Regions from separate parts of the Streptomyces flavovariabilis genome, predicted to be linked through region 4. Evidence: riboswitches for the same ligand, from Rfam matches in the RefSeq annotation. Region 4 holds a riboswitch; each other region holds the start of a gene.
The links. A riboswitch is a leader RNA that binds a small molecule or an ion and turns the genes downstream of it on or off. The one in region 4 is predicted to bind cyclic di-AMP.
Positions count from the first base shown of each region.

Region 1: it holds a riboswitch for cyclic di-AMP, as region 4 does, so the genes downstream of both, IO24_RS0130325 (transglycosylase SLT domain-containing protein) here and IO24_RS0112905 (M23 family metallopeptidase) in region 4, are expected to answer to the same signal.
Region 2: it holds a riboswitch for cyclic di-AMP, as region 4 does, so the genes downstream of both, IO24_RS0111765 (M23 family metallopeptidase) here and IO24_RS0112905 (M23 family metallopeptidase) in region 4, are expected to answer to the same signal.
Region 3: it holds a riboswitch for cyclic di-AMP, as region 4 does, so the genes downstream of both, IO24_RS0107040 (C40 family peptidase) here and IO24_RS0112905 (M23 family metallopeptidase) in region 4, are expected to answer to the same signal.

Region 1 covers NZ_JNXD01000020.1:173,394-180,338, reverse strand. The annotation lists gene IO24_RS0130345 (ABC transporter permease) at 1-24, opposite strand, end outside; gene IO24_RS0130340 (ABC transporter ATP-binding protein) at 11-997, opposite strand; gene IO24_RS0130335 (LolA family protein) at 1,039-2,301, opposite strand; gene IO24_RS0130330 (polyprenyl synthetase family protein) at 2,533-3,543, opposite strand; cyclic di-AMP (ydaO/yuaA leader) riboswitch at 4,054-4,223, shown strand; gene IO24_RS0130325 (transglycosylase SLT domain-containing protein) at 4,227-4,994, shown strand; gene IO24_RS0130320 (Cof-type HAD-IIB family hydrolase) at 4,958-5,806, opposite strand; gene IO24_RS0130315 (GNAT family N-acetyltransferase) at 5,993-6,945, shown strand, end outside.
Region 2 covers NZ_JNXD01000005.1:227,158-234,102, forward strand. The annotation lists gene IO24_RS0111750 (bifunctional acetate--CoA ligase family protein/GNAT family N-acetyltransferase) at 1-2,051, opposite strand, end outside; gene IO24_RS0111755 (HPr family phosphocarrier protein) at 2,231-2,512, shown strand; gene IO24_RS0111760 (GntR family transcriptional regulator) at 2,689-3,384, opposite strand; gene IO24_RS0111765 (M23 family metallopeptidase) at 3,573-4,361, opposite strand; cyclic di-AMP (ydaO/yuaA leader) riboswitch at 4,375-4,538, opposite strand; gene IO24_RS0111770 (M16 family metallopeptidase) at 4,731-6,119, opposite strand; gene IO24_RS0111775 (M16 family metallopeptidase) at 6,116-6,945, opposite strand, start outside.
Region 3 covers NZ_JNXD01000002.1:445,955-452,899, forward strand. The annotation lists gene pcrA (DNA helicase PcrA) at 18-2,495, opposite strand; cyclic di-AMP (ydaO/yuaA leader) riboswitch at 2,810-2,982, shown strand; gene IO24_RS0107040 (C40 family peptidase) at 2,991-4,169, shown strand; gene IO24_RS0107045 (SLAC1 family transporter) at 4,248-5,189, shown strand; gene IO24_RS0107050 (membrane protein) at 5,167-5,520, opposite strand; gene IO24_RS0107055 (C40 family peptidase) at 5,942-6,945, shown strand, end outside.
Region 4 covers NZ_JNXD01000006.1:154,658-161,602, reverse strand. The annotation lists gene IO24_RS0112930 (MBL fold metallo-hydrolase) at 1-487, opposite strand, end outside; gene IO24_RS0112925 (Glu/Leu/Phe/Val dehydrogenase dimerization domain-containing protein) at 617-1,795, shown strand; gene IO24_RS0112920 (TetR/AcrR family transcriptional regulator) at 1,891-2,502, shown strand; gene IO24_RS0112915 (SGNH/GDSL hydrolase family protein) at 2,592-3,377, opposite strand; gene IO24_RS0112910 (DUF6250 domain-containing protein) at 3,523-4,239, opposite strand; gene IO24_RS0112905 (M23 family metallopeptidase) at 4,433-5,350, opposite strand; cyclic di-AMP (ydaO/yuaA leader) riboswitch at 5,355-5,509, opposite strand; gene IO24_RS0112900 (alpha-galactosidase) at 5,825-6,945, opposite strand, start outside.

The DNA of each region.
Region 1 (6,945 bases), on a different contig from region 4:
TTCCACGACTTCAGCCCGCGACATCGAAGCCCTCCCCCGTCAGCGCCACGAACGCGTCCTCCAGCGAGGCCCGTTCGACCGTGAAGCCGCGCACCCGGACCCCGGCCGTCACCAGCGCGGCGTTCATCTCGGCCAGGTCGCGGTCCGGTGGTTCGCCGGTCACCCGGTCGTCGGACACGACCACGTCGCCGACGCCCTGCTCCTTCAGCACCCGGGCCGCCTCGGCCGGGTCAGGTGTGGTCACCACCAGCCGGCCGCGCGCCCCGGCGGACAGCTCGGCGACCGGGCCCTGCGTGATCAGCCGGCCCTGCGCCATCACGGCCGCATGCGTGCAGACCTGCTCGATCTCGTCGAGGAGGTGGGAGGAGAGGAAGACGGTCGTGCCGTCCGAGGCCAGTTCCCTGACGAGGGTGCGGATCTCGCGCATGCCCTGCGGGTCGAGGCCGTTGGTGGGCTCGTCCAGCACGAGCAGCCGGCGCGGCTGGAGCAGGGCGGCCGCGAGGCCGAGGCGCTGTTTCATGCCCAGGGAGTACGCCTTGGCCTTCTTGCCCGCGGCGGCCGTCAGGCCCACCCGGTCCAGGGCCGAGGCGACCCGGGCCCGCCGGGTGCGCGGGTCGGCGGCCGGATCGGCGCTGTCGTAGCGGGTCAGGTTGTCGCGGCCCGAGAGGAAGCCGTAGAGGGCCGGGCCCTCGATGAGGGCTCCGACGTGCGGCAGCACGGCGCGGGTGGCCCGGGGCATGGGCTGCCCGAGCACCCGGGCCGTGCCGGAGGTGGGCTCGATGAGGCCCATCAGCATGCGGATGGTGGTGGTCTTGCCGGAGCCGTTGGGGCCGAGGAAGCCGAAGACGCTGCCCGTCGGCACGGTCAGGTCGAGACCGTCGACGGCGAGCTGTCCGCCGCGGTAGCGCTTGGTGAGCGCGCGGGTGGCGATGACCGGTTCCCCGGCTTCGGCCCGCGTGTCCCGCTGCTCCGGTTCCGTGGCGGACACATCGCCCATCGGCTTCCTCGTTCTGTCGACGCCCCGTACGCGTGCGGGACTTACTTCCCGGCGTCGGCCGCCTTCACGAGCGCGTCCTTGGTGACCAGGCCCGCGTAGACCTTGCCGTCGTCCGTGATGAGGGCGTTGACCAGGCGGGTCGAGAAGACCGTGCCCGAGCCGAACTTGCCGTGGACCTTGTCGCCGAGCGAGTCCATGAAGCCGCCGAGGTCACCGCCGGTCCCGCCGGAGGGTACGCCCTCGCCGCCGGTGTCGAAGGTGGCTATGGCGTTCCAGCCCTCGCCGATGGTCTTCATTCCGTCGAGGCCGGCGAGGCCCTTGCCGGAGTCCTCGCCGCCCTTCGGAGCGTGGCCCGGCGCCTCACCCAAGTCGAAGGCCTTGCCGGGTGCCTTGCGCGGAGTCTCGCCCGAGGCCTTGTGGGCGTCCTTCTCCTCGGTGACCTTCGCACCCTTGGGCGGGGTGAAGTCGAAGGTCGAGGCGGCCGGCCTGGCGAAGCTGACCTTCGTGAAGCCCGCGTCGACGACGGCCGCGCCGCCGCTCGCCGGGGTCAGCGTGAACTTCAGCGGCATGCCGGTCTTCGCGTCCACGGCCACCGTGATCGCACCGACCGTCGAGCCGGACTGCTTCGGCTTGACGACCAGCTTGTAGGCGTCCCGGCCGGCGACCTGGGCGGTGCCGTCCACGGTCACGGACGTCGTGTCGTCGACCGCCTTCAGGGCCTCCTCGGCGAAGTCCTTCGGCATGGTCGGCGGCTGCTGGTCCTTCCCGCGCTCCGGGCTCTCGGAGGAGGTGCCGTGGTAGACCTCGTTGGACTTGCTGTCGTAGCCCCAGACGTCCTTGCCGTTGTGGATGAGGCTGTACTCGGCGGCGTTCTCCAGCAGGGACAGCTTCTGCCGGTCCGGGCCGTCGGCGGCGACGCGCAGGGTGTGCGTGCCGGAGGCCAGTTCGGTGAGCTTGGCCGTCGGGTCGGCGGAGGAGCCGCCCTCGCCCTGGCCCGCGGCGCCGGACAGCAGGCCGGATTCCAGGCCGCCGAGGTTCGGCAGGCCGAGGTCGGTGCTGATCTTCACCGTGCCGGAGAGCTGCTCGACGTCGGACTTGGCCATCTTCTCGATGAGCTGCTGTGCGGTGATCTTCGGGAGGTCGGGGTCGCCGGAGTCGGCGAGTGCGGGGACCAGCCCGATCGTCGCGGCCGCCACCCCGATCACCGTGACCGGGACGATGTACCGTGCGGCTGTGCGCCGCCCGGAGCGCTGCTCGTCGACCTCTCCGGCGGTCGTGCTGTCGTCGGATGCGTACGGTGCCATGTGTGCCCTACCTCCATGGTCGGCGGCGGCTGTCCGTGCCGTGCACGCACTCGTCCCTGAGCCGCCATTCTCACCCGAACAGGTGAGGAGTGGTGTTTTCCGTGGTGTCCATCTGACCAAATCGGCCAGGGAGATACGTCAGACCCCGGACTCAACTCCATGTACTGCTGGGGTATGACATGGAAGGGCGGCTTCTCCCCCGACCCGTAGGGGTCGGACGGGAAAGAGGTGCTAGCCGGCCCGGTGCACCACCGCGTCGCACAGCTCCAGGAGCGCCGTCTTCGCGGTGCACTCCGGCAGGGGCGCCAGCGCCGAACGGGCGTCCTGGGCGTAGCGGACGGTGTCCCGCCGGGCCTGCTCCAGTGCCGGGTGGGCGCGCAGCAGGCGCAGGGCCTCGGCGTGCCGTTCGTCGTCGGTGAGGTCGGAGTCGAGCAGCTCGCACAGGGCGATGTCCTCGGCGAGCCCGAGCCGGGCCGCCCGCTCGCGCAGCCGCAGCACAGGCAGCGTGGAGATGCCCTCGCGCAGGTCGGTGCCGGGGGTCTTGCCGGACTCGTGGGAGTCGGAGGCGATGTCCAGGACGTCGTCCGCGAGCTGGAAGGCGACGCCGAGCCGCTCGCCGTACTGGGTCAGGACGTGTACGACCGTCTCGTCGGCGCCGGACATCATCGCGCCGAACCGGCACGACACGGCGACCAGCGAGCCGGTCTTGCCGCCCAGCACGTCCAGGTAGTGCCCGACGGGGTCGCGGCCGTCCTGCGGTCCGGCCGTCTCCAGGATCTGGCCGGTCACCAGCCGCTCGAACGCCTCGGCCTGCACCCGAACGGCCTCCGGGCCGAGGTCGGCCAGGATGTGCGAGGCGCGGGCGAAGAGGAAGTCGCCGGTGAGGACCGCGACGGAGTTGCCCCAGCGGGCGTTCGCGCTCGCGACGCCGCGGCGCACGGCGGCCTCGTCCATCACGTCGTCGTGGTACAGCGTGGCGAGGTGGGTCAGCTCCACGACGACGGCCGACGGCACGATCCCGGGTGCGTACCGGTCACCGAACTGGGCGGAGAGCATCACGAGCAGCGGGCGGAACCGCTTGCCGCCGGCCCGCACCAGGTGCTGGGCGGCCTCCGTGATGAAGGGCACCTCGCTCTTGGTGGCCTCGAGCAAGCCTTCCTCGACAGCCGCCATTCCGGCCTGGACATCGGCTTCCAGAGCCTGGTCCCGCACGCTCAGCCCGAACGGCCCGACGTCGGTCACGAGGGGTCTCCTGTCTGCTGTGTCTGCCGGTGATTATGCGGATTGTCGATAGGTCGCTGCCCTCACTCGAGTCAGCGTATCCGGTCACGTTTCGATCACCGCCAGCGCCCGTGGTTACAGGCCGGGCGGTATCCGATCACGACCGTTATGTTTTCGATCAACCCATAAGAACAGATATTTATCGACTTACACAAATCTAGCGAAGTATGCACGATTTGCCGTGATAGATCAGCGAATTCCTCTTGGTGGAAATTGCCCTATGGACTCGTGATCAGTGAGTTGAATCACTTACCCCCCTTTTCCACCCCACCTCCACCACGGCCCCTACCGCCTTCCCACTCACGCCAGTTGAGCCTTGGCTCCCGCAAAGGATCAAGCGACCCAAACACCCCCGACCAAGGTCAACCGCGCGATATGTGACTGAGGTGCTTGTTCCCGACATGTGCTCTCGCATACGTTCCGGGCCTGTCCGGCGGACGCCTAATCCTGCCGCCGCCCGGACACCCCACCGGAACCGACTCACTCACGCAGGGCAGGAGCGGGGGACCCAGGTAAGTCGCCGGTCCGCACAGCGGCACGGCTCGGGGTGAAGCCGCGCACGGCACACAGCGCCGTACGCGGCCGGGCACCTCCCGGCCCGAACCCGACAGCTCACCTCGCAGGCGCCGGAGAGGAACATCGCCATGGCCGGACGAGGCAAGCACCGTCGCCCCAGAACCAACCCGCTGACCCGAGGCTTCATCGCCGCCGGAACCGGCGGAGCCGCACTCACCCTTCCGCTCCTCGGCGCCACCCACGCGAGCGCCGCCGAGCCCCAGAGCGCCCCCGCCGCCGCACAGTCCGTGCCGCAGGCGGCCCAGCCCGCCAAGCCCCTGACGTACACCGTGACCAAGGGCGACTCGCTCGCCCGCATCGCGGACAAGTACGACGTCCCGGGCGGCTGGAAGCAGCTCTACAAGGACAACCGCGCCGCCGTCGGCGACGACCCGAAGCTCATCCACCCGGGTCTGAAGCTGACGGTGAAGGCCACCAAGACGGACGCCGCGAAGAAGACGGCGACCAAGTCGTCCGCCCCCGCCAAGCCCGCCGGCGGTGTCGCCCAGGCCACCCAGGCCTCCGCGAAGACCTACGCCGACAACCTGGACGGGTGGATCCGCGAGGCGCTGGACATCATGGCGCAGAAGGGGATCCCCGGGTCCTACGACGGCATCCACCGCAACATCATGCGCGAGTCGTCCGGCAACCCCCAGGCGATCAACAACTGGGACTCCAACGCCGCCAAGGGCACCCCGTCCAAGGGCCTCCTCCAGACCATCGACCCGACCTTCCAGGCCTACCACGTGGACGGCACGTCGTGGGACCCGTACGACCCCGTCGCCAACATCACCGCGGCCTGCAACTACGCGGCCGACCGCTACGGCTCGATCGACAACGTCAACGGCCCGTACTGAGCCGTCCCGCCCAGCAGTCGCTCGAGGACGACGGCGATGCCGTCGTCCTCGTTCGACAGGGTGACCTCGTCGGCCACGGCCTTGAGTTCGGGATGGGCGTTGGCCATCGCGACGCCGTGGCCGGCCCAGTCGAACATCGGGATGTCGTTGGGCATGTCGCCGAAGGCGATGGTGTCCGCCGGCCGCAGCCCCAGATGCTCGGCGGCCAGTGCCAGGCCCGTCGCCTTGGTGATCCCGCACGGCTGGAGCTCGACCGTGCCGGGCCCCGACATCGTCACCGTCGCCAGTGAGCCGACCACCGAGCGGGCCGTCGCCGCCAACTCGTCGTCCGACAGATGGGGATGCCGCAGCAGCACCTTGCTGATGGGCTCGCCCCACAGCTCGTCGCGCCGGTCGACCCGGACGGCGGGCAGGGTCGGGTGCGGCATCAGATAGCCCGGCTCGATCAGCGTGAGCCCGTCGACCCCGTCCTGGTCGACCGCCGCGTACACCTGCCCCACCTCGGCCTCGATCTTGCCGAGGGCGGTCTCGGCCAGCTCCCTGTCCAGCGTGATGGACCACAGCAGCCGGTCCGCGCCGGCGTCGTACACCTGCGCGCCCTGCCCGCACACCGCGAGCCCCGTGCATCCGAGGTCGTCCAGGAGCGGCCGCACTCTCGGCGCCGGCCGGCCCGTCACCACGAGGTGCTGGGCACCGGCGTCCGCCACCCGCGCGAGCGCGGCGAGAGACCGGTCGGAGAGGGTGTCGTCGCCGCGCAGCAGCGTCCCGTCCAGATCGGTGGCGATGAGTGAATATGCGATGGGTGCGGCCATGATCAGAGAATACGGACAGTGCGCCCCTTCGTTTCATCGCACCACGGACGCCGATTGCCCGGTTGAAGGCCTCTGCACCGGTTGGCAACAACATGCTCCGCTACCTACCCGTGGGGGCGCATCGAGCGGTACCTTCCAAGTGTCCAGGGGGGACTTGATCGGGGGGTCAGGTTGAGCAGTGGGCGCATTCGCGTGGCTGGGCCCGGGGAGCTCGGCGAAGGGGAGAGGGAGCGCTGGCGTGCACTGCGCGCGGCCTCCGAGACACCACGCAACCCCTTCATGGAGCCGGAGTTCACCGAAGCCGTCGGCCGGGTCAGGCCGGGGGCCCGGGTCGCCGTGGTGTACGAGGGGACGGAACCGGCCGGCTTCCTGCCCTATGAGCGGGGCCCGTTGGGGCAGGGCCGGGCGATCGGGCTCGGCGTCTCGGACGCGCAGGGCGCGATCCTGCGGCCGGGCCTGGACCTGGAGACGGGCGAACTGCTGAAGGCCTGCTCGGTGTCGAGCTTCGCCTTCGACAACCTGGAGGCCGAGCAGCGGCTGTTCGTCCGGTACGCCGCCGAGGAGCACGCCACCTACGTCATCGACGTGGAGAAGGGCTACGAGACGTACGAGTCGGTGCTGCGCGCGCAGTCGCCGAAGTTCCTGAAGTCCACCCTGGCCAAGGGGCGCAAGCTGGGCCGGCAGGCCGGCGAGCTGCGGTTCGTGTTCGACGAACGCGATCCGGCCGCGCTGCGCACGCTCATGGAGTGGAAGTCCGCGCAGTACCGCAGGACCGGCCGCCGGGACCGGTTCGCCCAGGAGTGGATCACCCGGCTCGTCGGGCAGCTGGCCCGCACCCGGGCGCCGGAGTGCAGCGGCACGCTGTCCGCGCTGTACGCCGGGGAGCGGCCCGTCGCCGCGCACTTCGGGCTGCGTTCGGCCTCGGTGCTGGCCTGCTGGTTCCCGGCCTACGACCCGGAGTTCGCCAAGTTCTCGCCGGGTCTGGTGCTGCACCTGCGCATGGCCGAGGCGGCTGCCGCCGACGGCATCGGCATGCTCGACCTGGGGCGGGGCGCGGCCGAGTACAAGGACGCGCTGAAGACGGGCGAACTGCCCGTGTACGAGGGCGCGGTGACCCGGCCGGGGGCCGGCGCCGCGCT
Region 2 (6,945 bases), on a different contig from region 4:
GAGGCGTCGCGCCGCCACTGCGCGTAGGTGACGGCCTGGCCGAGGGCGCGGACGGCGCGCTCGGCGGCGGGGTAGGCGGGGATGAGGCGGGCGCCCTCCGGGGCCTCGGTCGTGGGGAGGCGTTCTTCGACGGGTGCCGGACCGGGGGCGGTCTGCGACGGGGTGCCCGCTGCGGCCTGCGGTGCCGTGCTCGCCGCCGCCGACAGGGCCTCCGCCAGGCCGCCGAGCTCCACGTGGACCACCAGGACCGGCTTGGCCGGGGCGGCGGCCGAGGCCGAGCGCAGGGCCTGCGCGAGGGCGGCGTCGCCGACCGAGCCCTCCCCCACCGCCGGTATGGCGGTGACGACGACGGCGTCGCACCGGTCGTCGGCCAGCGCGCGGGACAGGGCGGCGTGGAAGTCGGCCGCGGAGGCCGCGGTGGTCAGATCCTGCGGGGGGTGCGGCCTCAGCCCCTCGGCGAGGCACGCGTCGTAGGTGAGCAGGCCGAGCGACTCCGAGTTGCCCAGGATCGCGACCCGGGGGCCGGCGGGCAGGGGCTGGCGGTCGAGCAGCAGGCCCGCGTCCACCAGCTCGGTGATGGTGTCGACGCGGATGACGCCGGCCTGCCTCAGCAGCGCCGACACGGTCGCGTGCGGCAGCCGGGTCGCCCGTACGGCGTGCCCCTGGGGAGCGGCGCCGTGCCGCGCGCCCTGGACGACGACCAGGGGCTTCGCGGCGGCGGTCCGGCGGGCGAGACGGGTGAACTTACGGGGGTTGCCGATGGACTCCAGGTACATGAGGACGACGTCGGTGTCGGGGTCCTCGTACCAGTACTGCAGGACATCGTTGCCGGAGACGTCGGCGCGGTTGCCGGAGGAGACGAAGGTGGAGACGCCGGTCACACCCGTGACGCCGCCGCCGCGCCGGTGCAGCCGGGACAGCAGGGCGATGCCGATGGCGCCGGACTGGGCGAACAGGCCGATCCGGCCCGGGCGCGGCACCTCGGGGGCGAGAGAGGCGTTGAGCCGTACTCGCGGGGAGGTGTTGATGATGCCGAAGGCGTTGGGACCGATGATGCGCATGCCGTACGTGCGTGCGTGCCGCACGAGGGCGCGCTGGCGTTCGCGTCCCTCGGGGCCGCTCTCGGCGTACCCCGCGGAGACCACGACGAGCCCCTGCACGCCGTGTTCGCCGCACTCGGTGACGACCTCGGGGACGTGCTCGGCCGGCACGGCGACGACCGCGAGGTCGACCGGGCCGTCGATGTCCCGCACGGAGCGGTGCGCGGGCACCCCGTCGAGCTCCTTCTGCCCCTCGGGAAGGGCTTTGTTCACGGCGTACAGACGGCCGCTGTAGCCGGCGTCCCGGATGTTGCCGAGGACGCTGCGGCCCACGCCGCCGGGTGTGCGCCCGGCGCCGACGACCGCGACCGAGCCGGGGGCGAGCAGCCGCTGCACGGAGCGCGCCTCGGCGCGGTGTTCGCGCGCGTACTGCACGGCGAGGGAACGGTCGGTGGGTTCGAGGTCGAACTCCAGACGGACCACGCCGTCCTCGAAGCTGCGCTTCTGGGTGTAGCCGGCGTCCGTGAACACCTTGATCATCTTGTTGTTGGCGGGCAGCACCTCGGCGGCGAAGCGGCGGATGCCGCGCTCGCGGGCGACGGCGCCGATGTGTTCGAGCAGGGCGGAGGCGACCCCACGGCCCTGATGTGCGTCCTGCACGAGGAAGGCGACCTCGGCCTCGTCGGCGGGTGCGGACGCGGGCGTTCCGTCGGCGCCGATCCGGTCGTAGCGTACGGTGGCGATGAACTCGCCGCCGACCGTGGCCGCGAGTCCCACCCGGTCCACAAAGTCGTGGTGCGTGAAGCGGTGGACGTCCTTGGCGGACAGGCGAGGGTACGGCGCGAAGAAGCGGTAGTACTTCGACTCGTCGGAGACCTGCTCGTAGAAGCTGACCAGGCGATCGGCGTCATCAACGGTGATGGGCCGGATGCGCGCGGTACCCCCGTCGCGCAGCACCACGTCGGCTTCCCAGTGGGCGGGATACTCGTGCCGGTCCGGCGAGGTCTGCATGGGCCCCAGAGTACGGCTAGCGCCTGACAACGGCGCGAGGCAGTCTGTGGAGGGCGTCAGTCGGGTCGAGGCCGCGATCCGACGGCACCCCGGGGTGGTCTTCGAGGACTGCTCCCGGCGCAGCTTCACGATATGGGAAACTGGTCTAGACAACCCTGAACACCGAAGGGCAGCAACACATGGCTGAGCGCCGCGTCAACGTCGGCTGGGCCGAGGGTCTCCACGCCCGCCCCGCCTCCATCTTCGTCCGAGCCGCCACGGCCGCAGGCGTCCCGGTGACGATCGCCAAGGCAGACGGCAACCCCGTCAACGCGGCCTCGATGCTGGCCGTCCTGGGCCTCGGCGCCCAGGGTGGCGAGGAGATCGTCCTCGCCTCCGACGCCGAGGGCGCGGACGCCGCCCTGGACCGGCTGGCGAAGCTGGTCTCCGAGGGTCTCGAGGAACTGCCCGAGACCGTCTGATTTCCCGAGCGCCCGACCGGCGCACAGCGAAGGGCTCGTCCGAATTCACCGGGCGGGCCCTTCGCCATTCCCGGTCGGCACAGGACGGGAATTTCCCGATTCCGGACAGCGGAAATTCCGGGCATCGAAAACAGGCACCCGGGAATTAGTCGCTCCCTTTGTATACGGCTGCCGTGTTAATGCCGCAGGCCCGCCGTGTTTACGGGATGTTGCGAGTTCCTCACACGGTCGGCGCGCTCCCCGGCGGAGCCGAGACGCAGACGGTGCGCGCCCGTCGCGCGCTCGGTGTGCATCGCCGTGACCGCCCGCGCTCGCTCACTGTCCCCGCGCGCCACCGCGTCCACGATCGCGCCGTGCTCCGTCCAGGACTCCACCGGACTGACCGGCGCGTCCACGGCGTACATCCACGCGATCTTGTGTCGGAGCTGGGTGAGCACCGAGGTCAGCGCGGGACTGCCGGAGGCCTGGGCGAGCGTCTCGTGGAACCAGCCGCCGAGAGAGCGCAGGTCCTCGCTGTTCCCCCGGCGGGCCCGCTCCTGGCCCAGCCGGACCAGGCCGCGCAGCACCTTCAGATGCGACTCGGTGCGGCGCTGGGCGGCGCGGGCCGCTCCGAGCGGCTCCAGCAGCATGCGCATCTCCAGCAGGTCGGCGGCCTCCTGCTCGGTGGGTTCGGCCACACACGCGCCCGCATGCCGCCGGGTCACCACGAAGCCCTCGGCCTCCAGTGTGCGCAGGGCCTCCCGGACAGGGACCCGCGAGACGCCGTAGCGGCGCGCGAGGAGTTCTTCGGTGAGCCGACTGCCACGCGGGTGGGCACCGGCGACGATGTCGTCCCGGATGGCCGTGCACACCGAGTGCGCGGGAATACGCATGACCGACCTCCGCTTAATCCCCGTGAAACGCCGACGAGCGGCGCGTGTTCCGTGACTCTATTGCAATGAGCCGGAATTTCCGACGGCAGGCGGGAATCCATGGATATTTTTTGGACAGCCTGCCGCCGTAAACACCGAAAGCCCCGGCTCGGGGAGACGGGGCTGCGGGGAGAGCGGAGGGGTTCCGGTCAGAGGTTGACGCCGTGCGAGCGGAGGTAGGCGACCGGGTCGATGTCCGAGCCGTACTCGGGGCTCGTGCGGGCCTCGAAGTGCAGGTGCGGCCCGGTGACGTTGCCGGTCGCGCCGGACAGGCCGATCTGCTGGCCGGGGGTGACCTGCTGGCCCACCGAGACGCTGGTGGAGGACAGGTGGCCGTACTGGGTGTACGTCCCGTCGTTCATCTTGATCACGATCTGATTGCCGTAGGAGCCGCCCCAGCCGGCCTCGACGACGGTGCCCGCGCCGACCGCGTGGACAGAGGTGCCGGTGGCGGCGTGGAAGTCGACACCGGTGTGGCTGCCGGAGGACCACAGGCCGCTGCCGGCCTTGTAACCGGTGGAGACGTACGAGCCGGAGATCGGGGACACGAAGGTGTTGAGACGCTTGCGCTCGGCCTCGCGGGCGGCGCGCTCCTTGGCCTCGCGGGCCTTCTCGGCCGCCTCCTTGGCCCTCTCGGCCAGCTCCGCGGCGCGCTTGCGGGCGGCCTCCTCGGCCTTCCGCTTGGCGGCGGCCTCCTCGGCGGCCTGCTGCTGCGCGACGGCTTGGGCGTCGATCTGCTGGGCCGCGGTGTCGCCCATGGTGACGACCGGAGTGAGGCCCGTCTGCTCGGCGCCGGGCTCGGCGGCGAAGGCCGCAGGGGCCGCCACGGTGCCGATCACGCCGGTGGTGGCGAGGGCCGCGACGCCCGCCGCACGGGCGGTGCCGCGCTGGATCCTGCTGGGACGACGGTGCTTCCCGGTGGCGCGAGTGAACGCCATGTGGTGGCTGGTCCTTTCCTTCCTTCTCGCCTACCGGGTTAGCTGACGGGTTCGGAGCAGGAAGGTCTCCTACGGACTCCCTCGCGGCTCGCGCGGGCGTCCGATTCACCCCAGGGACTGCGGTGGGTCCCCGGCTCCCCTGGCTCGCGCCGTACGGGGACTCGGCGATGACTGTCCGGTGCCGCGGGTGCGGCGCACTGCCTGACGAACAGCCCGGATGACGCTAAGCGGCGCCACTTTCAATTCCCAAACGGATCCCGGCTTTTGTAGCGCATCCCACAGGGCAGACAGGCAACATCCGTATCGATTCGGGCATAAAGGGGCCCTGGTGCCTCAGAAGACAACCAGGGCCCCTGCGCGCGCGTGCCGCTACTCGGCGGCGACGACGGTGACTTCGCCGATGCCCAGAGCCTCGACAGGCGCCTTGATCTGCGCCGCGTCACCGACGAGGACGGTCACCAGACGGTCCACCGGGAAGGCGCTCACGGCCGCGGCGGTGGCCTCCACGGTTCCGGTCGCGGCGAGCTGCCGGTACAGCGTGGCCTGGTAGTCGTCGGGCAGGTGCTGCTCGACCTGGTCGGCCAGCGTGCTCGCGACGGCCGCCGCCGTCTCGTACTTCAGCGGGGCCACGCCCACCAGGTTCTGCACGGCGACGTCCCGTTCGGCTTCGGTCAGCCCCTCGGCCGCGAGGGTGCGCAGCACCGTCCAGAGGTCCTGCAGGGCGGGGCCGGTATTGGGCGTGTCGACGGAACCGCTGATGGCGAGCATGGCGGCACCCGTGCCGTCCGGGGTGGACCTGAGGACCTGGCCGAACGCCCGCACGCCGTAGGTGTAGCCCTTCTCCTCACGCAGGACGCGGTCCAGGCGGGAGGTGAGGGTGCCGCCGAGGCAGTACGTGCCGAGCACCTGGGCGGGCCACACGCGGTCGTGCCGGTCCGGGCCGACCCGGCCGATCAGCAGCTGCGTCTGGACGGCGCCGGGGCGGTCCACGATGACGACCCGGCCGGTGTCGTCGGCGGTCACCGGCGGCACGGGGCGCGGCTCGGCCGAGGAGCCCGTCCAGGCACCCAGCGTGTCCCCGAGCAGGGCGTCGAGGTCGATGCCGGTGAGGTCGCCGACGACCACGGCGGTGGCCGTGGCGGGGCGGACGTGCTTCTCGTAGAAGCCGCGTACGGCCGCGGAGTCGATCGTGGCGACCGTCTCCTCACTGCCCTGCCGGGGCCGCGACATGCGCGAGCCCGTCGGGAACAGCTCCTTGGAGAGCTCCTTGGCGGCGCGGCGGGAGGGGTTGGCCAGCTCGTGCGGGATCTCGTCGAGGCGGTTGTTCACCAGCCGCTCGACCTCGCTGTCGGCGAACGCGGGCGCCCTCAGGGCGTCGGCGATCAGGTTCAGCCCCTTGGCGAGCCGCGAGGCCGGCACCTCCAGGCTGATCCGGACGCCGGGGTGGTCGGCGTGCGCGTCGAGGGTGGCGCCCGCACGCTCCAGCTCGGCGGCGAACTCCTCGGCGGAGTGCTTGTCGGTGCCCTCGGAGAAGGCCCGGGCCATGATCGTGGCCACACCGTCGAGGCCGGCCGGCTCGGCGTCCAGGGGGGCGTCCAGCAGCACCTCCACGGCGACGACCTGCTGGCCGGGGCGGTGGCAGCGCAGCACCGTCAGGCCGTTGTCGAGCGTGCCGCGCTCGGGGGCCGGGAACGCCCACGGCCGGGCGTCGCCCGCCTGCGGCCGGGGGTGGAAGTCCATCGTGGCGAGCTCGGTCACTTGGCCGCCTCCTCGTTCTCGTCGGTGGCCGCGGCTGCGGCGTCCTCGGTGGCGTCCTCGTCGGCGACGGGCTCGTAGACGAGCACCGCGCGGTTGTCGGGCCGCAGGCGGACCTTGGCGACCTCCTGGACCTCCTCCGCCGTGATCTCCAGCACACGCTGGACGGCGGTCAGGGCGAGCTGCGGGTCGCCGAACAGCACGGCGTACCGGCACAGTTCGTCGGCGCGGCCCGCGACCGTGCCGAGCCGGTCCAGCCACTCGCGCTCCAGCTGGGCCTGGGCGCGCTCCATCTCCTCGGCCGTGGGGCCCTCCTCGGCGAACCGGGCGAGCTCCTCGTCGATGGCGGTCTCGATGACCGGAACCTCCACGTCACCGGAGGTCTTCACGTCCAGCCACCCCAGGGAGGGGGCCCCGGCGAGCCGCAGCAGGCCGAAGCCGGCGGCCACGGCCGTACGGTCGCGCCGTACGAGGCGGTTGTAGAGGCGGGAGGACTCGCCGCCGCCGAGGACGGTGAGGGCGAGGTCGGCCGCGTCGCACGCGCGCGTGCCGTCGTGCGGAAGCCGGTAGGCGGCCATCAGGGCGCGCGCCGGGACCTCCTCCTCGACGACCTCGCGCAGCTGCTCGCCGATGGTCTCCGGCAGCGAGCCGTCGCGCGGGGCCGGCTTGCCGTCGTGACCGGGGATGGAGCCGAAGTACTTCTCGACCCAGGCGAGGGTCTGCTCCGGGTCGATGTCGCCGACCACGGAGAGCACGGCGTTGTTCGGCGCGTAGTAGGTGCGGAAGAACGCGCGGGCGTCCTCCAGGGTCGCCGCGTCCAGGTCGGCCA
Region 3 (6,945 bases), on a different contig from region 4:
GGGCTCACCTCACAGAACTACAGCTTCTCCACCGGCGCGTACCGCAGCAGCAGCCGCTTCGGCTTGGTCTCGCCGAAGTCGATCGTCGCCTCGGCGTTCCCGCCCGTCCCCTTGACCGCGACGACGGTCCCGAGCCCGAACTGGTCGTGCGTGACCCGGTCCCCGACGGCCAGGGACACCACCGGCTTCTCGGAGGAGCGGCGCGTGGCGAAACCGGAGGCTCCCGACGCCGACGAGCGTGAGCGGGACGAGGACAGCGAGGCCGCCACCGCCGAGACCGGCCCGGAGGACGCGGGCGAGGTCGCTCCCGTCCGCTTCCACTCCAGGTGGGTCGGCGGGATCTCCTCCAGGAACCGGGAGGGCGGGTTGTACGACGGCTGGCCCCAGGCGCTGCGCAGCGTGGACCGCGTCAGATACAGCCGCTCCCGTGCGCGCGTGATGCCGACGTAGGCCAGGCGCCGCTCCTCCTCCAGCTCCTTGGCCTGCCCGAGGGCGCGCATGTGCGGGAAGACGCCGTCCTCCATGCCGGTGAGGAAGACGACGGGGAACTCCAGGCCCTTGGCGGTGTGCAGGGTCATCAGCGTGATGACGCCGTCGCCGTCCTCCTCGTCGGGGATCTGGTCGGAGTCGGCGACCAGCGCGACCTGTTCGAGGAACTCGGACAGGGTGCTCTGCTCCCCCTCGCCGCGCTCCTGCTCGAACTCCATGGCGACGGCGGCGAGTTCCTGGAGGTTCTCGATCCGGGTCTCATCCTGCGGGTCGGTGGAGGCCTGCAGCTCGGCGAGGTACCCGGTGCGCTCCAGGACGGCCTCCAGCACCGTGGCCGGTCCGGCGCCGGACTCGACGATGGTGCGGAGGTCCTCCATCAGCGTGTTGAACCGCTTGACGGCGTTGGTGGAGCGCGCGGCCATGCCGTACGCCTCGTCGACGCGCTTGAGCGCCTGCGGGAAGCTGATCTTCTCCCGCTGGGACAGGGCGTCGATCATCGCCTCGGCGCGGTCGCCGATGCCCCGCTTGGGGACGTTGAGGATCCGGCGCAGCGGCACCGAGTCCTCCGGGTTGGCCAGCACGCGCAGGTAGGCCAGGACGTCCCGGACCTCCTTGCGCTCGTAGAAGCGGACACCGCCGACGACCTTGTAGGGCAGGCCGACGCGGATGAAGATTTCTTCGAAGACACGGGACTGGGCGTTGGTGCGGTAGAAGACGGCGACGTCGCCGGCCTTGGCCTCGCCCGCGTCCGTGAGGCGGTCTATCTCGTCGGCGACGAACTGCGCCTCGTCGTGCTCGGTGTCGGCGACGTAGCCGGTGATCGTGGCGCCCGCGCCCGCGTTGGTCCACAGGTTCTTGGGGCGGCGGGACTCGTTGCGCTCGATGACCGCGTTGGCCGCGCTGAGGATCGTCTGGGTGGAGCGGTAGTTCTGCTCGAGCAGGATCGTCGTCGCGTCCGGGTAGTCCTCCTCGAACTGGAGGATGTTGCGGATCGTCGCGCCACGGAAGGCGTAGATCGACTGGTCGGCGTCACCCACCACGCACAGCTCGGCGGGCGGGACCTCGGCCTCGGGCGGTACGTCGACGGGATGCTCGAAGGTGCCGACGAGTTCCCGCACGAGGGCGTACTGGGCGTGGTTGGTGTCCTGGTACTCGTCCACGAGGACGTGCCGGAAGCGGCGGCGGTAGTGCTCTGCGACGTCCGGGAAGGCGCGCAGGAGATTGACCGTCGTCATGATCAGGTCGTCGAAGTCGAGGGCGTTCGCCTCGCGCAGCCGTGACTGGTACATCGCGTAGGCCTGGGCGAGGGTCTTCTCGAAACCGTCGGCGGCCTGGGCGGCGAAGTCCTCCTCGTCGATCAGCTCGTTCTTCAGGTTGCTGATCTTGGCGCTGAAGGACTTCGGCGGGAAGCGCTTGGGGTCGAGGTCCAGGTCGCGGCAGACCAGGGCCATCAGGCGCTTGGAGTCGGCGGCGTCGTAGATCGAGAAGGAGGACGTGAAGCCGAGCTTCTTGCTCTCCCGGCGGAGGATGCGCACGCACGCACTGTGGAACGTCATGACCCACATGGCGTTGGCGCGCGGGCCCACGAGCTGCTCGACGCGCTCCTTCATCTCGCCGGCGGCCTTGTTGGTGAAGGTGATCGCGAGGATCTGGCCCGGGTGCACGTCCCGCTCGGCGAGGAGGTGGGCGATGCGGTGCGTGAGCACCCGGGTCTTGCCGGAGCCGGCGCCGGCCACGATGAGCAGCGGGGAGCCGGAGTGGACGACGGCGGCGCGCTGGTTGTCGTTCAGCCCCTGCAGGAGGGCGGCGGTGTCCACCACCGGGCGCGGGGCGCCGTCCCGGTAGTAGGCGTCCCGGTCCGGGGGCGCGTCGAACTTCCCGCCGAACAGATCGTCCGGAATCGGCTCCGGTACGTGCTCGTCCTCGGGTGGCGGCGGGGGCTCGTCCGCGGGGCCCCGCTGGGCCTGGAGGTTCGCCAGGAAGCTGTCGTCAAAGAGGCTGCTCATCGCTCTCCGAGTCTAGGGCGCCCCACTGACAGCCCGCCGCCGCCCTGAGAACATCGCCCCGCGCCAGGGATCACGCCGCCCGCCGGGCGGCGCATTGTCGCCGTCCATGACCACCTGATCACGCCCTGCTACAGCCCCCGCATTCATGCATCTTCCAGGACCAACCCCCCTCGATTGTTCACCCTCTGCAATGCTCATGAGCAAGGTCACGAAAATGTATCGGGCATATCACCCATCAACCTTCACAGAGGCCACACGAATTGGCTACGGTGCGACCAGGCCGCATGACCCCCACCGGCGAACGTCGCCGGGCCGCGCGGCCTCCGCCGAGTCCGGCGTGCCGCAGCGGCAGCCGGAGCCGGGGACCCAACCGTGAACCTGGGGTGAATCGGCCCGACTCCCTGCGCGGAGAAGGCCGTAGGGCAAACCTTCCGAACCACCCGCCCGAACCCGACAGCTAACCCGGTAGGCGGAACATGGAAGGAGTCGCCTCCCTTGGCGTCGCACCGCAAGTCGCGTCCTACGGGTACGCGCGTGGCAGGCATACGGACCCCCGCCCTCGCAACGGCGGCCCTCACGTCCGTGGCCCTGCTGTCCCAGTCGGCCAACGCCGCCCCCGAGGCCGACGACAAGCCCAGCCTGGAGGAAGTCGAGAAGAAGGTCGACGACCTGTACCGCCAGGCCGAGTCGGCGACCGACAAGTACAACGCGGCCAAGGAGAAGACCGCGAAGCAGCGCAAGCGCGCCGACGCCCTCCTCGACGACGTCGCCCAGCGCACCCAGAAGCTCAACGAGGCGCGCGAGCAGCTGGGTTCCTTCGCCTCCGCCCAGTACCGCACCGGCGTCGCCGCCCCGGACACGGCGACGTTCCTGCTCGCCGACACCCCGCAGGACTACTTCGACCAGACCCAGTTGATGGACCGGATGACGGGCCGTCAGAAGGTCGCGGTCGACGACTACGTCACGCAGCAGTCCGAGACGATGGAGAAGCGCCAGGAGGCCACCGAGAGCCTCGAGACGCTCACCGACTCGCAGGGCGACCTGAAGACGGCGAAGGCCACCGTCCAGCGCAAGCTCGCCGACGCGCGCGAGCTGATGTCGAAGCTGACCGCCGAGGAGAAGGCCCGGCTCGCGGCGATCGAGAAGGAGAAGCGGGAGGAGGCCGCCCGCAAGGCCGACGAGCTGGCCCGGCAGCAGGCCGCGCAGCAGCGGGCGCAGGACGAGGCCGCCCGGCAGCAGGACAGCGGATCATCGTCGTCGGGGTCGTCCGGCACCGGCTCGTCCTCCTCGACGCCCCCGGCCGACTCCTCGTACGCCACCAAGGCCGAGAAGGCGCTCGCCTTCGCCCGCGCCCAGATCGGCAAGCCGTACGTGTGGGGCGCCGTCGGCCCCGGCTCCTACGACTGCTCGGGCCTCACCCAGGCCGCCTGGAAGGCCGCGGGCGTCACCCTGCCGCGCACGACCTACGACCAGGTGAACGCGGGCACCACGGTCCCGCTCTCCCAGGCCCAGCCCGGTGACCTGGTCTTCTTCTACGACGATGTCACCCACGTCGGGGTCTACATCGGCAACGGCATGATGATCCACGCCCCGAAGCCCGGCACGTATGTGCGCGAGGAGTCGATCTACTACGACGGCGAGTCGGCGATCCACAGCGTGGTACGCCCGGCCTGAGCGGTCTCGTTGCGATTTTGAGGGGCACGCGCGCGTGCCCCTCTCGTAACGCGTGCGGCGCTCTCTAGCATCGGCGCTATGTCCGGTCCCTCTCCGTTTGCCGCCTGGTGGGCGACCTATGCGCTGGCGACCGGCATCGTGTCGGTCGGTCTCGACTCGGCGGGCCACGAGGTCCTCTCCCGCATCGCTCTCGTCCCGGCCTGCGCGGCCTGGCCGGCGGCGGCCGCGGGCCTCGCCCGGCGGGCGCCCGGCGGATGGCGGGCGGAGACGCCGGCCGCGCTCACCACCGTGGCGGCGGCCGCCGTCCTCGGCACCGGCTTCTCCGCGGCCGGCCGGCACTCCCTCGCCGGGGCGCTGCTGGCTCTCGCCCTGCTGCTCTGGGCGGTGCTGCTCACCGTGGAGGACAGGGGGCGGCGCGGAACGGTGTTCCTGCGCTGTGTGGCCACCCAGGGGCTCGCCGTGCTCGGCGCCACGCTCGCCGCGGCCGAGGCGGCGGCCTGGCTCGCCCACGCGGCCCTGGTGCTGTTCTGGCTGGGCCTCGCGCTCTACGGCTTCGCCCTGTTCCGCTTCCAGCCCCGGCAGGTGGAGGAGGGCCGCGGCGACCACTGGCTCGCGGCCGGCGCCCTCGCCGTCTCGTCACTGGCCGGGGCGAAACTCCTCAGCGCCGACAGCGCACGCCTGTATCTGTGGAACGAGGAGAACACCGGCGCCCTGCGCACGACCACCGTCACGCTGCTCGTGCTCGCGCTGATCGCCTGCGTCGCCCTGCTCCTCGCCGAGCTCTTCTGGCCCCGGCACCACTACGACGTGCGGCGCTGGGCGACCGTGTTCGCCGCGGCCGTGACGGCCGCGGCCGCCCTGGCGGTGGCCGACGCCCTGGACGCCCGCTGGCTCGACGTCGCCGGGCAGGCGCTGCTGTGGATCGCGGTGGCCGCCTGGCTCGGGTGCACCGCCTGGGCCCTCGCCTCGGCCCGGGCCGGCGCCGGGCGCCCCCGGGTCAGGTCCAGAGCACGGCGATGAAGATGTTCGCCGTGGTCAGCAGACCGACCAGGCCGAAGAGGCCCTTGTCCACCTTCTCGTCGTCCCGTTTCACATAGACCAGGCCGAGGATCACGATCAGCAGCGCCAGCTTCACCCCGATCTTGATGTTGTTCACCGACTGGTCGCCGGCCTGGTTGAGACCGATCAGGATCACGCCGGTGACCAGCATCGTGAGCGCGCCGTGCAGCATCGCGGGGGTGTAGCGGGCGGTACCCTCGCCCATCGCCTTCATCTGGGTGAGGAAGCCGCCCAGGAGCGCGGCGATGCCGATGATGTGAAGGCCGACGAAGAGGTGGATGAGTACGTCCATGAGGCCGGAGCCTAATCAGCGGCTCCGAGGCCACCCGACACCGGCCCGGTGATGCATATATGCGCCCCATAGCACCCGATCACGGTCACTCGCCCAGGGTTCGGCGCATCGGTCATCACGCTGAGTGAAGTCGACGGCGCCGGTGCGGGACCACGGTCGCATACGGTCACCGCCGGTCCTCTCCAGACACTTCCGCACACCTGCCACCGGCCCGCCACGGCGAGGTTTAGCGTCCTCCACCAGGTGCCCGGCTCCCCACCGCCGCCCGGGCCAGGGGCGGCAGTCGGACACCACCGCCGAAAAGTCCGGCGGCGATCCGCTCCCCCCGGTGCGGGCCGTCGCCGGACGCGCAGGCCGCCCGTCCGCTCCCCCGGCGGCCGCACGCACCGGTCGGCGGTCGAGGAAAGGACGTGGCCTCCAGGTGGCAGCGCACCGCAAGCCCCGACAGCGCTCGACGGGTGGCGGCAAGGCCCGTACGGCCGCCACGATCGCCCTCGCGGGCGCGGCGACGGCGACGGGCTTCGACGGAACCGGACACGCCGAACCACAGCTCACCCCCGGCCAGGTCAAGGCCAAGGTGGACAAGCTGTACCAGGAGGCTGAGGCCGCCACCGAGAAGTACAACGGCGCGAAGGAGAAGGCCGAAGCGGCCGGGCAGCGGCTGAAGGACCTCCAGGACCAGGCGGCACGCAAGGAAGAGCGGCTCAACTCCGCCCGTGACGCCCTGGGTTCGGTCGCCGCCGCCCAGTACCGCGCCGGCGGCCTCGACCCCGCGATGCAGCTCGCCCTGTCCGACGATCCCGACCGCTACCTGGAGAACGCCGAGTTCGTCGAGCGGGCCGGCAACCGGCAGAACGCCACCGTCGCGGGCGTACGCGAGCAGCTCCGGGAGATCGAGCAGCTGCGCGGGGCCGCCCACATCGAGCTGACCTCCCTGAAGTCACGCCGGACGGAGCTGAAGCAGCACAAGAAGACCATCACCGGCAAGCTGGGCTCCGCCCGGCAGCTGCTGTCCCGGCTGGACCCGCAGGAACGTTCCCGGCCCGGCGTGTCACCGGACCGCGCCACCCGCTCGACGGGCCCGCGGGACACCCTGACGGCCCCCGGCGCCGCCCCGTCCCAGGCGCCCAGCTCCCGTGCGTCCGCCGCCGTCGCCTACGCGTACCAGAAGCTCGGCAGTCCCTACGTCTGGGGCGCCACCGGCCCGAACGCCTTCGACTGCTCGGGCCTCGTCCAGGCCGCGTACCGCGCCGCCGGCGTCTCCCTGCCCCGCACGACGTACTCCCAGATCGCCGCGGGCCGCCGCGTCTCCCGCTCCGAACTCCTCCCCGGCGACCTGGTCTTCTTCTACGCCGGCATCAGCCATGTCGGCATCTACGTGGGCAACGGCCGGATGATCCACGCGCCGAACTCCTCGGCGCCGGT
Region 4 (6,945 bases):
GGTGGTCGTAGTGGTCATGCGAGATGACCACGACGTCGACCGGGCCGAGGGCGGCCAGCGGCAGGGGCACGGGATGCAGCCGCTTGGGCCCGGCGAAGGGGAAGGGGGAGCAGCGCTCGCCCCACACCGGGTCGAACAGCACGCGTCGGCCGTCGATCTCGGCGAGGACACTGGAGTGCCCCATCCAGGTCAGCCGCAGCCCGGTGGCCGGGGGCCGGGCGATGTCGGCGAGGGTGGTGGCGTGCACCGGAACGGTGCTTTTCGGGGCGCGGCGGGGCCGGGTGTCCTTGTCGAAGAAGACCTTCGCGAAGTCCAGGGCCGACCCCGAGGGCCGGGTCCGCGCGGGGCCGCCGGGGTTCTGGAAGACCCCGTCCTTGAAGTGGGGCGATCTGCGGATGCGCGCCATGCGCTCACCGCTCGGGTCCGCGCCGAACGCCCCGGGCCGGAGCGCGCGGAGCCCGGAGCTCAGGGTACGGAAACCGGCCACGGTACCTCCAGGTGGAGTCGGTCAGGCTTTCCATTATGGGCGGCCCCTCCGACAACACTGGCGTACAGGGACCCCACCAGAGATGGATACTGACCGATGATTCAGTATCCCGGCGGCGAAGGAGCCCGTATGGCCACCCCCCTGCTGTCCCTGACCTGGACCGATCACCTCACGGGACGGCAGGGCTTCCTGGTCGTCGACCGACTGGTGCGCGGGGTCGCCAGCGGTGGTCTGCGGATGCGCGCGGGCTGCACGCTGGACGAGGTCACCGGCCTGGCCCGCGGCATGACCGTGAAGGAGGCCCTGCACTACGACCCGGCGAACCGCTATGTCCCGCTCGGTGGCGCCAAGGGCGGCATCGACTGCGACCCCCGGGACCCGGAGGCGTACCCGCTCCTGGTGCGCTACCTGCGCGCGATGCGGCCGTACATAGAGAGCTGCTGGACGACGGGCGAGGACCTGGGGCTCACCCAGGACCTGGTGGACCGGGCCGCCGCCGAGGCGGGGCTGGTCTCCTCGATCCAGGCCGTGTATCCGCTGCTGGACGACGAGGCCGAGGCCCGGCGGCGGCTCCGGGACGCGTTCGCGGTCGAGGTCGACGGCATCGGTCTGGACGAGCTGGTCGGCGGCTGCGGGGTGGCCGAGGCGGCCCTGGCCGCACTGGACCGGGCCGGTGTGCCGTACGCCGGGACGCGGGTCGCCCTCCAGGGGCTGGGCACCATGGGCGGAGCCACCGCGCGCTTCCTCACGCGCGCGGGGCTGACGGTCGTGGCCGTCGCCGATCTCAAGGGCACGATCGTCAACCGGGCGGGGCTCGACGTCGAGGCGCTGCTCGCCGCGCGGGACGCCCACGGCACGGTGGACCGCTGCGCGCTGCGCCCCGGCGACCGCGAACTGCCGGGCGACGCCTGGCTGGCGGCCGACGCGGACGTGCTGGTGCCGGCCGCCGTGTCGTACGCGGTCGACGCCGGGAACCAGGAGCGGATCACCGCCCGCTGGGTCGTGGAGGCCGCCAACATGCCCGTACGGCCGGAGGCGGAGCTGCTGCTGGCCGCGCGCGGGGTGACCGTGCTGCCGGACGTCGTGGTCAACTCCGGGACGAACGCCTGGTGGTGGTGGACGCTGTTCGGGGACATCGGCGCCGACGCCGAGGAGGCGTTCGCGTACACCCGCCGCTCGATGCGGGTCCTGGTCGAGCGGATGCTGGCCCGCGCGCAGGCCGACGGGACGACACCGAGGGCCGCCGCCCACGCGATCGCGGCGGACCGGCTGCCGCTGATCGCGGAGCGGTTCGGCTGGTTCCGGTGAGGCGCCCACCGCCTCACCGACTGCCGTCGCGGACCGTGCCGGACAGGCTGAAACGCCCCGTCAGGGGGTGGGAGGCGGGTGGGTAGGGTGACGGCGTGACGAGAGTCCGGTTGAGTGTGGCCGAGCGGCGCGGGGATCTGCTGCGGGCCGCCATCGAGCAGATCGAGGCGAGGGGTGTGGCGGCGGTCAGAATCGCCGACGTGGCCTCCGCGCTGGGCGTGAGCAACGCGCTGGTCCTCTACCACTTCTCGACGAAGGAGCAGTTGGTCGCCGCCGCGTTCCGGCACGCGGCGGAGGGCGACCTGGCGCATCTGCGCAAGCTGCTCGGCCGCCGTGCACCGGCGCTGCGCCGGCTGCGGTCGGCCGTACGGTGGTACGCCCCGACCGGGCAGGCCAAGGGCTGGCGGCTGTGGATCGAGGGCTGGGCGGCGGCGCTGCGCGACCCCACGCTGCGGGGGGTGGCCCAGGACCTCGACCGGCAGTGGAAGGCGGCCCTCGCCGAGGTCATCGCGGAGGGCGTGGCCGCCGGCGAGTTCCGCTGTCCGGACCCACAGGGCACGGCCCTCCGTCTCACCGCCCTCCTCGACGGCCTCGCCGTCCAGCTGACGTCCTACGCCGGGGCGGTGCCGCGAGCGCGGGCCCAGGAGTGGGTGGAGGAAACGCTCGTCCGTGAACTGGGCCTGGAGGAAGAGCGGCTGGCCACCTAGGGGGTTTCCGACGGCTCCTGGAGGCCACGGCTGCGACGCCTGCGGGCCGTGCCGGTGTCCGGCACGGCCCGCAGGCGCGGGAGCCGCTCTCACGCCACCGGTGCGATCCGCATCCTGATGTCGTCCGGCGACAGCGCCCCCTTGGCCGTCACATGGTCGCCCGACGACTCCCCGCGCAGCCGGCGCCCGATCCACGGCACCAGGAACTCGCGCGCCCAGGCGACGTTGTCCCGCCGCACGTGGAGCGCGCCGCGCGGGGGCAGCGGAGGCCACTCCTGCTCGGGGTCGGCCGGCACGTCGAGGCCGAGGACCTGGCCCGCGCGGAGCGCCACGCGCGTGTGCCCCTCGGGCGACAGGTGCAGCCGGTCGGCGTCCCAGGCCCTGCGGTCCCGCACACTGCGCAGGGACCACAGGTCGAGCACCGGGCAGCCGTACCGGTCGGCGATGGCCCGGACATGTCCGTTGTACGTGGCGATCTTGCCGCGCAGGTGCTTGAGCACGGGCACGCCACGGGTGTCGAACCCGGTCGTCACCATGACTGTGCCGGACACGGCGGTGAGCCGGGCCAGGGCCCGCTCGAAGCGCTCGGCCACTTCGTCCGGGTCGGTGCCGGGCCGGATGATGTCGTTGCCCCCCGCGCAGAACGAGACGAGGTCCGGGGCCATGTCGACGGCCCGCGGAACCTGGTCCGCCACGATCTGGTCGAGGAGCCTTCCGCGTACGGCGAGATTGGTGTACCGGAAGTCGCCCTCGGGCCTGCGGTCGGCGAGAAGCACGGCGAACCGGTCGGCCCAGCCGACGAACGCCCCGTCGGGGCCGGGATCACCGACGCCCTCGGTGAAGCTGTCCCCCACCGCCACGTACGACCCGATCACTGCTCTGCTGTCACTCTTCGAATCGTCTGCCACAACAGCTCATGATTCACCTTCGAATGTGACCTACGCGACCGTAGGAAAGGGTTGACGGGCGGTGAGATAAGCCACTCCTAAAGTGTTCGCCAACTCCGGAATACACCGCTTGTCATGGATGTTTCGGAGTGAGCCGCCAGACCCGGAATCCACTGATCCGGAAATGGCTCCAGACGGTCCGGAAGGCGAAGTGCCCGCTCGTGTAGGGCTGCGGATCGGTGTGGTCGAAGACGAGCCGTCCGTTGTTCCACCATTGGACCGTCGAGCCGTCGGAGACGATCCGGACCCGGTTCGGCTCGCCCGGGACCAGCAACGGCTCGGTGTAGTCGAAGACCAGCGGGCGGACGCCGGGCTCGCCGACGTAACGGCGCAGCCGGGTCGTGGTGTTGTGGTTGGCGCCGTAGCCCGCGTAGTACGTCGTGAGGTGATCGTACTCGTCGAGGGCGCCGCCACGCGGCGTCGCGAAGAGGTCACCCGGGGAGCGGACGTCGGTCGCGTTCCAGAAGTTGTTGAGGTCCGAGACCCGGTCGTTGACCCCGCCCTCGGAGACGGGAGTGGCGGTGTACTCGAGGAGGTACGGCCCTGCGAGCCGCCGCCTGAACCACACGGTCGCGCCGCTCGGTACGTCGATCTCCAGGATGCCGCGGGAGGCGGTGACGGTGCCGCCGTCCTGGAGTTCGGTGACCCACTGCCCGAGGCCGTGACAGAAGTCGTCGTGGGCGATGAGGCGGCGGTGACGGGGCGCGGCGTGCGCGGCGGACGTGGGGGCGAGGGCCGCCAGGGCGGCCCCGGCGGCCAGGGCTCCGAAGGCTCTGCGGGTGGTCGGCACGGTGACACAACTCCTCGGGATCCGCCGGGAAGGCTCGGGAAAGCGCTTGCACTCCGGACGGGGTCACTCTGTCCCAACTGCCGCCGCCTGTCGATCCCTTGGGGCGGTCAGCGGCACGCACACACCGAAGGCCGGACCCGGGGATCGGGGTCCGGCCTTCGGTCGCGTGTCAGGCAGGCGGTCGTGCGGCCGGTCAGCCGACGGAGACGCCGTGCGAGCGCAGGAAGGCGACCGGGTCCACGTCCGAGCCGTAGTCCGGCGTGGTGCGGATCTCGAAGTGCAGGTGCGGTCCGGTCACGTTGCCGGTCGCGCCCGACAGGCCGACCTGCTGCCCGGCGGTCACGCTCTGGCCGGCCGAGACGGAGAGCTGGGACAGGTGGGCGTACTGGGCGTAGTGGCCGTCGTCGAGCTTGATGACGACCTGGTTGCCGTAGGCGCCGCCCCAGCCGGCGGAGACGACCGTGCCCGCGCCGACCGCCTTGAGGGAGGTGCCGGTCGGGACGACGAAGTCGACACCGGTGTGGTAACCGCTGGACCACATGCTGCCGGACATGCGGTAAGGCGTGCCGACGGTGGCACCGTCCACCGGGAGGGCATAGCCACTGGAGTTGCTCTCGGCGGCCGGCTTGGCGGCGGCAGCCGGCTTCGCGGCGGTCTCCGCCTTCGGGGCCGACTCGGCGGCGGACTGCTTCGGGGCCGAGGCCTTCGGCGCGGACGGGGCCGAGGGCTTCGGCGCGCTCGCCGCCTTCTTGCCGATCGACAGCTTGAGGCCCGGGTGGATCAGCGACGGGTCGGAGCCGACGGCGTCACGGTTGTCCGCGTAGAGCTTCTTCCAGCCGCCGCTGACGTTCTGGTCGTCGGCGATCTTGGCGAGGTAGTCGCCGGCCCGCACGCTGTACGTGCGGGCACCGGTGGCCTTTTCGGCGGCCTTCTTCTCGGCCGCCGGAGCGGACTGGGCGGCCTTCTCCGGAGCCGACTGCGGGGTGGCGGCGTGGGCGCCGGCGGCCCCCATGAGCGGCAGGGCGAGGGCGGCCCCGCCGGTTCCGGCGACGGCGATGGAGCGGGTGAAACGCTGGGTTTTGGGGCGGCGGTGCTTACCCTTCGCGGGCATGGCGAATTCCTCTCCGTCGCCTGCGAGGTGAGCTGTCGGGTGCGGGCTGGAGATGCCCGGCCGCGCCGGGGCGCGGCTTAACCCCAAGCCGTTCCGGGAACCGGAACAGGCGTCTTACCTGTGGGTCCCCCGCTCCTGCCGTACGTCGGGTCAGTGTGTGGGGCTCCGGGCGGCGGCAGGATTAGGCGTCCGTCCGGATTGGTGTGGAACGTAAGCGACCAAGACGCAATGGGACAAGCTTGCGGTTGCCCGTGACGGTGTTTTTCTTGACGCGCCGGCACCTGCGCCGTCACCGAGCGTGGATTACCGATCTCCCGCTTTCCTCAATGGCCCTGCACAATGCCGGAATTACGTGAGCATGGCGACAACGCATCGTCACGAATATGACGATGGTCACGCACCCCGACCTCATCTCCTTTACGATCGGGGCACGTTATCCCTTAGCGACCGAAGCGCTTTATTCGGACAGAACGGCTACTTCCGCTTAAGGCGGACGACCGCGGCGTCCAGATCCCCGCTCAGGCCGACCCGCAGTCCGTGATGAAGCAGCACGGCCCCTCGGTGAACTTCGCCCGTTTCGAGGCATTCGTACGATGCGGTCGGGTCGAGGGCGCGCAACCGGAGTGCCGGCACGGGCTCGCCGTAGCGCTGCGCCTGGAGCCAGGCGAGGACGACGGTCTCGTCGCCGAGGGTGTACTGCACGGCGCTCGGTCCGCCCTCCGGGGGCCGCAGCCGGTACAGGTCGCCGCGCTGCACCACGGGCCGGATCTCCTTGTAGAGAGCCACCCACTCCCCCGCCTCGGCGAGCTCCCCCTGCGTCCACTTCGTGAGGTCGCCGCCGACCCCGAGCACCCCGGCCATGGCGCTGACGAACCGGAACTTCAGGGAGCTGGCCCGGTGGTTGAGCATGGCGTTCGGGCTGTCGGTGACCCAGGCGGCCATGACCCGGGCCGGATGGATCTGGCTGAAGCCGTGCTGGATGGCGAGCCGGTCGAGCGGGTCGGTGTTGTCGGAGGTCCACACCTGGTCCGTGCGGCTCAGCACACCCAGATCGATCCGGCCGCCGCCGCCCGAGCAGGACTCGAAGGCCACGCCCGGATGGGCCGCCCGCAGCCGGTCCAGCAGGGCGTACAGGCCGCGCACGTGGTCGATCCACAACCGCTGCGGGTAGGGGTCGTCCGGCCAGCCGGCGTCGGTGAAGCAGCGGTTGAAGTCCCACTTGACGTAGTCGATCGGCGCGCCGGCGAGGAGCCCGTCGAGCTGCTCCCACAGGTACTCCCGGACATCCTCGCGGGCGAGGTTCAGTACGAGCTGATTGCGGAACTCCGTCCGCTTTCGTCCTGGTTGGTACTGCACCCAGTCGGGGTGTGCGCGGTACAGGTCGCTGTCCGGGTTCACCATCTCGGGCTCGACCCAGATCCCGAACTGCATGCCGAGGCCGTGCACGTGATCGGCGAGCGGCTTCAGCCCGCCCGGGAAGCGGTCGGGGTTGGGGCTCCAGTCGCCGAGCCCGGCCCGGTCGCTGATGCGCGCCCCGAACCAGCCGTCGTCGACCACGAACAGCTCCACGCCCATGGCGGCGGCCCGCTCGGCGA